Regions from separate parts of the Vibrio sp. genome, predicted to be linked through region 3. Evidence: predicted binding sites of a transcription regulator. Region 3 holds the regulator's gene; each other region holds the start of a gene.
What was found. The regulator CRP, encoded in region 3, controls carbon source genes, mostly activating them, when cyclic AMP is high. The targets are predictions, from matches to a motif close to TGTGANNNNNNTCACA.

Region 1: the regulator CRP is predicted to act here: its motif matches at 1,929-1,944, upstream of mlc (sugar metabolism global transcriptional regulator Mlc).
Region 2: the regulator CRP is predicted to act here: its motif matches at 1,503-1,518, upstream of rppH (RNA pyrophosphohydrolase).

What each region holds. Positions count from the first base shown of each region.
Region 1 is NZ_CFHWOM010000008.1:77,783-81,014, forward strand. Features, by position in the region: gene AC4MRV_RS08105 (patatin-like phospholipase family protein) at 1-312, shown strand, start outside; gene pyk (pyruvate kinase) at 340-1,782, opposite strand; gene mlc (sugar metabolism global transcriptional regulator Mlc) at 2,020-3,232, shown strand, end outside.
Region 2 is NZ_CFHWOM010000056.1:4,198-7,429, reverse strand. Features, by position in the region: gene ptsP (phosphoenolpyruvate--protein phosphotransferase) at 1-829, opposite strand, end outside; gene rppH (RNA pyrophosphohydrolase) at 832-1,350, opposite strand; gene mutH (DNA mismatch repair endonuclease MutH) at 1,967-2,632, shown strand; gene AC4MRV_RS18515 (DUF6482 family protein) at 2,629-2,940, opposite strand; gene AC4MRV_RS18510 (NADP(H)-dependent aldo-keto reductase) at 3,069-3,232, shown strand, end outside.
Region 3 is NZ_CFHWOM010000017.1:55,161-58,392, forward strand. Features, by position in the region: gene astD (succinylglutamate-semialdehyde dehydrogenase) at 1-409, shown strand, start outside; gene AC4MRV_RS11480 (DUF1338 domain-containing protein) at 591-1,382, shown strand; gene crp (cAMP-activated global transcriptional regulator CRP) at 1,471-2,103, opposite strand; gene AC4MRV_RS11490 (phosphoribulokinase) at 2,345-3,214, opposite strand.

The DNA.
Region 1 (3,232 bases), on a different contig from region 3:
GGCGGACGTTGGCTATTTGGTGCTGACGATATTTATCGGTTGAGTCATTTATTGGGTGATAAATTTGATTCCGGTTTAGCGGACATGTTGATGGTTCACTATCAAACATACTCACTCACACAGGATTTTCTCCACTCTCCTCCTGATGATTGCTTTATTATTCAAATCAAACCGGAAGAGCCTTTGCGTTCTAATTCACTGATGAGTGAGAGAGAAGATCTACTTCATGATTATCAACTTGGCCTCGATGCTGGTTTTCGATTTGTGGAAACGTATAGTCAGCATGTGAACAAACGAAATTGGGGAGCATAGTGCTCCCCAAAAACGAGGTCATCAAACCTAAGCGGACAGTATTCTCATACAGTTAGTTGAGCCCACCACATCCATGACGTCACCCTGGGTGATAATCACTAGGTCTCCGTCGTCGAGTAAACCTCTTTGTTTTAGTGTATCTACTGCGGCTTGGGCTGTTTCAAGTCCTGTATCTCCCTTAGAGTCGAAGTAAACCGGGAAAACCCCTCTGTACAGGGCTGATAGGTTCAGAGTTGACTCATTACGTGATAGGGCAAAGATAGGGAGTCCTGAACTTAAACGCGATGTCATGAGCGCTGTGCGGCCTGATTCTGTGAGAGTCACGATCCCTTTAATGCCACGCATGTGGTTTGCCGCAAACATCGTGGACATAGAAATGGTTTCTTCACTGCTTTCAAATACTTCTTCCATTCGGTAACTGGAACGGTTGATGTCAGCCATTTTCTCAGCCCCTAAACATACTTCGGCCATTGAGCGTACTGTTTCCAACGGGTATTTACCTGCTGCAGTTTCGCCTGAAAGCATTACCGCGTCAGTGCCATCAAGAACTGCGTTAGCAACGTCCATGACTTCGGCCCGCGTTGGCATTGGATTTTCCATCATCGATTCCATCATTTGTGTCGCGGTAATGACGGTTCGGTTCAAAGCTCGAGCTCGTCGAATGAGTTGTTTTTGTACACCGATTAACTCAGGGTCGCCAATTTCTACCCCAAGATCGCCACGCGCAACCATTACAGCGTCCGAAGCTCGAATAATATCGTCAATGTTCTCTTCACTTTCGACCGTTTCAGCCCGTTCCACCTTAGCGACTAGCCTCGCTTGCAGGCCGGCATCGCGAGCTAATCGTCGAGCGTATTTCATATCCTCACCATTGCGAGGGAAAGAAACTGCGAGATAGTCGACCCTGATCTCTGCAGCAAGTTTTATGTCGTTCTTATCTTTTTCTGTCAGCGCGTCGGCTGAAAGGCCACCACCTTTTTTATTGATTCCTTTATTGTTCGAAAGTGGCCCACCAATAATGACTTTTGTTCTAACTTCTGTATCCGTTACACCAATGACTTTAAGTTGAACTCGCCCGTCATCAAGAAGAAGGATGTCTCCAGCGGATACGTCTTGTGGTAATGCTTTGTAATCCAGACCGACAGAATCCTGATTGCCTTGTCCGGGTTTTAACGTGCTATCAAGTGTGAAGTTGTCACCTACATTGAGGCGTATTTTTCCCTCAGCAAAAGTGGAGACTCGTATTTTGGGCCCTTGTAAGTCACCTAAAATCGCAACATGAGTGCCCAGTTTTGCTGCGATGTTACGTACTTTTGTCGCTCGTTGGCGATGGTCTTCAGCACTACCATGAGAAAAGTTCATACGGACGACATTCACACCCGCTTCGAGTATGGCTTCCAAGATGCCCGGTTTGTCGGTAGAAGGCCCAAGAGTAGAGACTATTTTTGTTCTTCTTTGCGGTGAGGTCATTATGATCTCCTTGATCTGACTCTGCGTAGTTACTAAACAGTTTAGACGGATAGAAAAAATACATAATTATTTATGCAAAAAAATAGAGCATGAAATGTGATAAAGCCTTCGCTATTTGATTAGGTACACAAAGAATTATGTTTATACGTGACACTTGTCACGGCGATCCATCAAAGCTCTTCACAATTACTTCGCAAAGTAAAAAAATTACCCTGTTGTTGATATTCGGAGCACTCTATGTACATGGCTCAACCTGGCCATATTGATCATATTAAGCAGGTCAATGCTGGACGGGTATATAAACTCATTGATCAAAAAGGGCCTATTTCTCGCATCGATTTGTCGAAAGAGAGTGAACTGGCACCTGCTAGTATCACTAAGATCACTCGTGAATTGATTGAAGCACACCTTATCCATGAAACCACGGTTCAAGAGGCTACCAGCCGAGGTCGTCCGGCCGTTGGTTTACAAGTGAACAATGAAGGCTGGCAGTTTCTATCGATGCGTCTAGGACGAGGTTACTTAACGATCGCTTTGCATGAGCTAGGCGGTGACGTGCTGATCGACACAAAAATTGATATTCATGAAATTGATCAAGAAGATGTACTCGCACGTCTATTACATGAAATCGATGAATTCTTTCAAACCTACTCAGACCAGCTTGACCGCGTTACCAGTATTGCGATTACTTTGCCTGGTTTGGTGAACTCTGAGCAAGGTGTCGTTTTACAGATGCCGCACTATAACGTAGAGAATTTGGCATTAGGTCCAGAAATTTATAAGGCAACAGGGCTCCCCGTATTCATTGCCAATGACACGCGCGCATGGGCTTTAGCTGAAAAGCTGTTTGGTCACTCTCAAGAAAATGATAACTCTGTTTTGATATCGATCCACCATGGCTTGGGCGCTGGTATTATTCTCGATGGTCGAGTGCTACAAGGTCGTCATGGTAATATTGGTGAGCTAGGACATATCCAAATCGATCCTAATGGTAAGCAATGTCATTGTGGTAATCGTGGATGTTTAGAAACAGTGGCGAGCTCTCAGGCGATTCGTAACGAAGTGTCTGAGCGCATTGCGAATGGTGAAGCATCTATATTGGCCGACATTGAAGAAATTTCGGTTGAAGATATTTGTGAAGCTGCGGAGAAGGGCGATCCTCTTGCAGTTGATGTCGTTGAGAAGCTTGGCCGTTATTTAGGGTCGGCTATCTCTATTGTGATTAACCTTTTCAATCCTGAGAAGATTCTAATTGGCGGTGCAATTAACCAGGCGAAAGAGGTTCTCTATCCAGCTATTCAGCAGTGTATTGAAGAACAGAGCCTGCCGGTATATCACCAAGATTTGGAATTAGTCGAGTCACGCTTTTATAAACAGGCAACCATGCCTGGTGCTGCATTGATTAAGCAAGCCTTGTTTGATGGCCTTTTATTAATGAAAGTGATCGAGG
Region 2 (3,232 bases), on a different contig from region 3:
CTACCACTTGGCGCAACGCCCAGTCTGCGCGATCCCCTTTTTGGATTTGCGCTTTAAGATCCTTACGAAGCATAGGATCATTAAGCAAGTGGGTAAAAAGATCGAAGATTGCCAACGCATCTTTGTTAATTTCACTATCAAGCTTTTTCCGCATCCGGCGAAAATCACTTAATGCCGCTTCGATCGCCAGCAACAGTAACTCTTGTTCTCTGTCGATATCCAAAGTAGACGCTGGATAGACATCCGTAAGCTCTGGTTGCGTATCATCCAACCAAAACTCACCGATTGCCACACCAGTCGATGCAGGAACGCCTTTTATAGCAAACTGTTTTTTCTCTAGACGCCACTGCCCTTGAGTCTGAGCATGAGCAATGATCACAGCCAACTGAGCCGCTAAAGTGACGAGAAAAGACTCTTCCATTTCATCAAACTGACGCGGCGCTTTTTGCTGGACAACGAGCACGCCGAGAACTTGCTTACGATGGATAATAGGCGTACCAAGAAAGCTGTGGTAGACCTCTTCGCCTAGTTCTGAGAAGTATTTGAAATTAGGGTGTTTTGAAGCTTCAGCAACGTTGAGAGGCTCTGCACTGCGTTTGACCAGGCCGACAAGTCCCTCGTTAAACCCGATGCGTATTCTGTCTCCTTTAAACCTCAGACCTTGAGTTGCCATTAGTTCAAGGCGCTGCATCTCTTCATTCGCAAGATAGACTGTACAACATTCAGTACTCATCGCACTGCATGTCTGCTTAACCAAGATATCCAAAGCCTGATGTACATCTTCGACTTTGGAAACCTGTTCAACTATTTCCCTTAGTTGAGAAAGCATCTCTATCCTCTTCTATGCTTGCGTTTACTCTTGCTTCTACGCTCTTTGAATGGCATTGCCATCGATGCAAACTCTTTCATCGCTCGACGATATACGTCGCGCTTAAAAGAAACGACTTGTCGCACTGGGTACCAATAACTTACCCATCGCCAACCATCGAACTCAGGGGAACTACCGCGTAGCATATTTATTCGTGATTCATCACAATCTAATCGCAGCAGAAACCATTTCTGTTTTTGACCGATACAAACAGGCTTTGAATCCCAGCGAACAAGGCGTTTGGGTAATTTATATCTTAACCAATGACGACTTGTTGCTACGATCTTGACATCTTTTTTAGTAAGACCAACCTCTTCATACAACTCCCGATACATTGCTTGTTCAGGGGTTTCACCTTCATCAATTCCCCCTTGAGGGAACTGCCAAGAGTGTTGTCCGTATCGTTTAGCCCAGAAGACCTGACCATGGTTGTTACAGATTACAATTCCCACATTTAAGCGGTAACCATCGCCATCTATCACTGGCCAACCTCTAATAAAATCTTTAATTACAGTGATTTTTCCACATATCCCCAATGGGAGCAAACTTACTAGTGTGACTAAGGCAGAAAATATCATCCATCACCGCCATTATGGATAACTTTTAATCAGCCAAACGTTTATACACAACACAGTGAGACATAGCCCACATTTATTCACCTTTTCTGTGTATAACTATGTGAAAAATCAAAGTGAAAGTGATCATTTGCCAGCCAACTTAGCTTCCCAACATTCATAGAAAACAAGAAACAAATAAAAAAATAATTATTTATCAACAAATTACCCAAAAAACAACAAAACCTCCCCTTCGTAAATTTTGTCAAATTTCAGCAAAAACCAGATCGGTCAAAGATCAACCAATGAGTTATTTATCCACAACGCCTCTTAGCAGATGCAATTTTACCAGCAAACTTCAAGCAAATTTTGCGCCCAAAACTACTGTTTATTCATCCATGAGCAAGAAAGCAGGCGACAAAACAAAAAACTCTTGTGGATAACTCTACAACAGACGATCTTTCACCCAAGATGATCAAACTTCACGCAGCCAACTTTCTATGAATCCGTTACAATAGTTGAGTCGTTATCAGTGCTAATCACTATGAAATCAGAACCTAAATCAGAATCAGAGCTAATTGAGCGAGCGTTATGCGTTGCTGGACTCACCTTTTCAGAGCTAGCAGAAGAAGCAGGTATGGAAGTCCCTCCCGACTTACGCCGAGACAAAGGATGGGTAGGACAATTACTGGAGTGGCATCTTGGTGCGAGCGCTGGAAGTAAGCCACAACAAGATTTTGAACAGCTAGGCATTGAACTGAAAACAATCCCGATCAGCTATACAGGCAAACCTTTGGAGACGACGTTTGTGTGCGTTGCGCCTCTCGTAGGTATCCAAGGGCTCACTTGGGAAAATAGTCACGTACGTAATAAACTATCGCGAGTGTTATGGATCCCTGTAGAGGGTGAGCGTGAAATCCCATTGGCAGAGAGACGCGTTGGCTCACCACTGATTTGGTCCCCCTCACGCGAGGAAGAGCAACGACTCAAATGTGATTGGGAAGAGCTCATGGAAATGATCGTTACTGGACAAGTAGAGCAAATTACCGCTAGGCATGGGGAAGTACTGCAGTTGCGCCCGAAAGCAGCCAATGGTCGAGTTTTAACAGAAGCTTACGGCGCTAGCGGTAAAATGATAAAAACTCGCCCTAGAGGCTTCTATTTAAGAACTCAATTCACGGCAAAGTTATTAGAGCAAAATTTCAGCTAGTGTGTCGCGAGTGATAACTCCACATCGTGATACATTGGTCCATCAACGGATCCACACTCATCATAAGCGTTGTGCAAGCGCAAATAAGCACGCTCAACTCCTAAACGAGTCAGCTCCTCCTTCACCCGTTCCAAAGATTCAAAGTGAACAGGCTCATCATCTACTTTCAATGGCTCAAGCTTGTGCTTATATTCTACAGCCAATAAATATTGAGAAAGATCCGAACAGCTGATAACAAAAACTTTTGGCGACTGGTAAGAATCTTTGTGGTAGCCATGGAGCCACTTGTCTAATTGGGTCATCTTCATAACGCACCTCCGTCATTCAATATTAGACAAAGCTGGGAAATTTGCGAAATTGTTAAGAGAGCTGATTCCTTCTCCTTAGTTAATCCCCTATATTGAGTTGATAACAAGAATGAAAGCGAGGAAGGCTCATGCAATACAACAAGTTACCTCACTCTACTCTAGAAGTGAGTCAGATAGGCTTAGGCACCATGACCTTTGGGGTGCAAAATACCGAACAAGACGCATTTAACCAATTGGACTTTGCTCTTGAACGAGGCATTAACTTTGTCGACACCGCGGAAATGTACCCAGT
Region 3 (3,232 bases):
AGCAGGTGAAGCGGCGTTTGTTACTCCTGGCATCATCGACGTAACAGCGATTGCTGAGCTACCAGATGAAGAGTACTTTGGCCCACTACTGCAAGTTGTTCGTTACCAAGGTTTGGAAAAAGCGGTCGAACTGGCGAATGACACACGCTTTGGCTTATCGGCTGGCCTGGTGTCTACCGATGACAGCGAGTGGGAATACTTTGTTGACCATATTCGAGCAGGTATCGTAAACCGTAACCGTCAGCTAACCGGAGCGAGCGGAGATGCGCCATTTGGTGGTCCTGGTGCGTCGGGTAATTTACGCCCAAGCGCATACTATGCAGCAGATTATTGTGCTTATCCTATGGCTTCGATGGAAGGCGGTGAAACGTTACTACCTGCTACGCTTAGCCCTGGGGTAGAGCTATAACGAGATAAATTAGGGAATTCCCTTCTTGCCTTCCCGAGCCGGAAGGCACTTTAAACGTCACAGGTTGAAGGCTATCTAATCAGATTTTCTGGACACATTTGGTTAGATGGCCTCTTTTATATCTAAAAATAATACTAATAAGCTCTCTTTAACGTAAACAAACCCTATACAAGGAGGCGTTATGACGCCAGATGTTTTATTCCGACCGTTATGGAATGACTATATTCAACGCTTATGTCCCTCTGCTGAAAAAGTGCATCACCTCCTGCAAGAAGATGAAGCTCTGATCAACGACCATATTGCTTTGCGCACCTTTAATGTAGAGCCGTTAGGCATTGCCACGTTAGCTCAACCATTCCTTGACGCAGGTTACACACCTTGTGGCGACTATGTGTTTGAGAGCAAAAAGTTGGTCGCTAAGCACTTTGAGCACCCAGACCCAACTCAACCGAAAGTATTCATTAGTGAGTTGAAGGTAGAAGAGTGTTCAGCTGAGTTGCAGGCAATTGTGGCTAAATTGGTTGAGCAGGTCGATGCTTCTCAATTGCAAAGCCCAGAATTCTTGTATGGAGGACGTTTGTGGGATCTTAGCTATGCTGATTTCCAATCGCTGGCAAAAGAGAGTGAGTACGCCTCTTGGCTAGCTGCCCATGGTTATGGTGCAAACCACTTTACCGTGAGCGTGAACCAGTTAAGTGCGTTTGATGAAGTGGTTGGTGTGAATAACCACCTACGTGATGCTGGTTTTACCATTAATGAGTTTGGTGGTGAAGTGAAAGGTTCTCCAGATGTACTGCTGGAGCAATCATCAACCATGGCAGATAAAGTCGCAGTTACCTTTACTGAAGGGAGTGAAGTTATTCCAGGTGGCTTCTATGAGTTTGCTAAACGTTACCCAATGAGTAATGGAGAGCTTTACCCTGGGTTCGTGGCAGCATCTGCAGATAAAATCTTCGAAAGTACCAATGGATAAGCGAGAGAATCGATTATCTATTTGGTAGACCCCAAGAACAAAAAAGCCACCCAATGGGTGGCTTTTAAAATTTAGCAGTTAATCGAGATTAACGAGTACCGTAAACAACGATGGTCTTACCGTGAGCAGAGATTAGGTTCTGCTCTTCTAGCATCTTCAAGATACGACCTACAGTCTCACGAGAACAGCCAACAATTTGACCGATTTCTTGACGAGTGATCTTGATTTGCATGCCGTCTGGGTGAGTCATCGCATCTGGTTGCTTCGCTAGGTTAAGTAGCGTTTGAGCAATACGGCCAGTTACGTCTAGGAACGCAAGGTCACCCACTTTTTGGCTAGTCACCTGTAGGCGGCTTGCCATTTGCGCTGAAAGACGCATAAGGATATCTGGGTTTACTTGAATTAGCTGACGGAATTTCTTGAACGAAATTTCTGCAACTTCACAAGGAGATTTAGCACGAACCCATGCGGTACGCTCTTGGTCTTCTTCGAATAGACCAAGCTCACCGATAAAGTCACCTTGGTTTAGGTAAGAAAGGATCATTTCCTTACCTTCTTCGTCTTTAATAAGAACCGCTACTGAACCTTTTACGATGTAGTACAAAGTCTCAGCTTTCTCGCCCGCGTGAATTAGCGTGCTTTTTGAAGGGTACTTATGAATATGACAGTGTGAAAGGAACCACTCTAATGTTGGGTCGGTTTGAGGTTTACCTAGAACCATAATATCTCACTTCCTCTGCAGGGTACGCTTGCCGCTTTCCATGTTTTAGCAAAGCCTTAAATAGGCCTACTAGGATAAGAGCACTTTACAAATGCTGCAAGCCAACTTGTGTTTCGGTTACAAATAGTATCCTTTTTCGAAAACGATTTCTTGATTTTAATCGGGTACTACTTGGGTTTTACTACGCAAAACTGTGCACATGATCACGGTATGAAAAGTAATCGTGTTCTAGCCGTGAGTTCTAGCCAATTTTTCCCGTTTCGATCAGCTGTTGTAGGATTGGTCGAACGATCAATTCCATCGCAAAACTCATCTTGCCGCCAGGCACCACTAAAGTGTTATGGCGCGACATAAATGAGCCATCAATCATAGCCAATAGATATGGGAAATCGACATTCTTAATTCCGCGTAAACGAATTACCACAAAGCTTTCATCTAGACTTGGGATACCTTTAGCATTAAGTGGGTTCGATGTATCTACTGTTGGTACGCGCTGAAAGTTGATGTGTGTTCGTGAGAACTGCGGGGTGATGTAATTGAGATAGTCGTCCATCGAACGAACAATCGAGTCCATAACCGCTTCGCGAGAGTGGCCTCGATCACGGGTGTCACGGACGAATTTCTGTATCCACTCTAAGTTAACAATCGGCACCATGCCAATCAGAAAATCGACATGTTGAGCGACATTGACGTCACCATCGACGACACCACCATGCAGGCCTTCATAGAACATTACATCGGAATTTTCCGGTAGGTCTTGCCATGGTGTGAAAGTGCCCGGCATCTGGTTATAAGGTACTGCCTCGTCAAAGGTGTGCAGATAGCGACGTACCTGGCCGGTGCCTTCGTGGCCATATTTGCGAAAAAACTCAGCCAATGCAGGGAAGTCATTCGCTTGCGGGCCAAAATAACTGATATGGCGACCTTGTTCGCGCGCTTTACGGATTTCGACGTCCATTTCCGGGCGAGTGAATCGATGGAAGCTGTCGCCTTCTACCCAAGCGGGCTTGACGTTCATCATATTGAACATCTTGCGGAAAGCTTCTGAAGTGGTTGTAGTTCCGGCACCAGAAGAACCGGTAACGGCAATTATTGGGTGTTTTGCTGACATGACAAACCTTGTCTATGA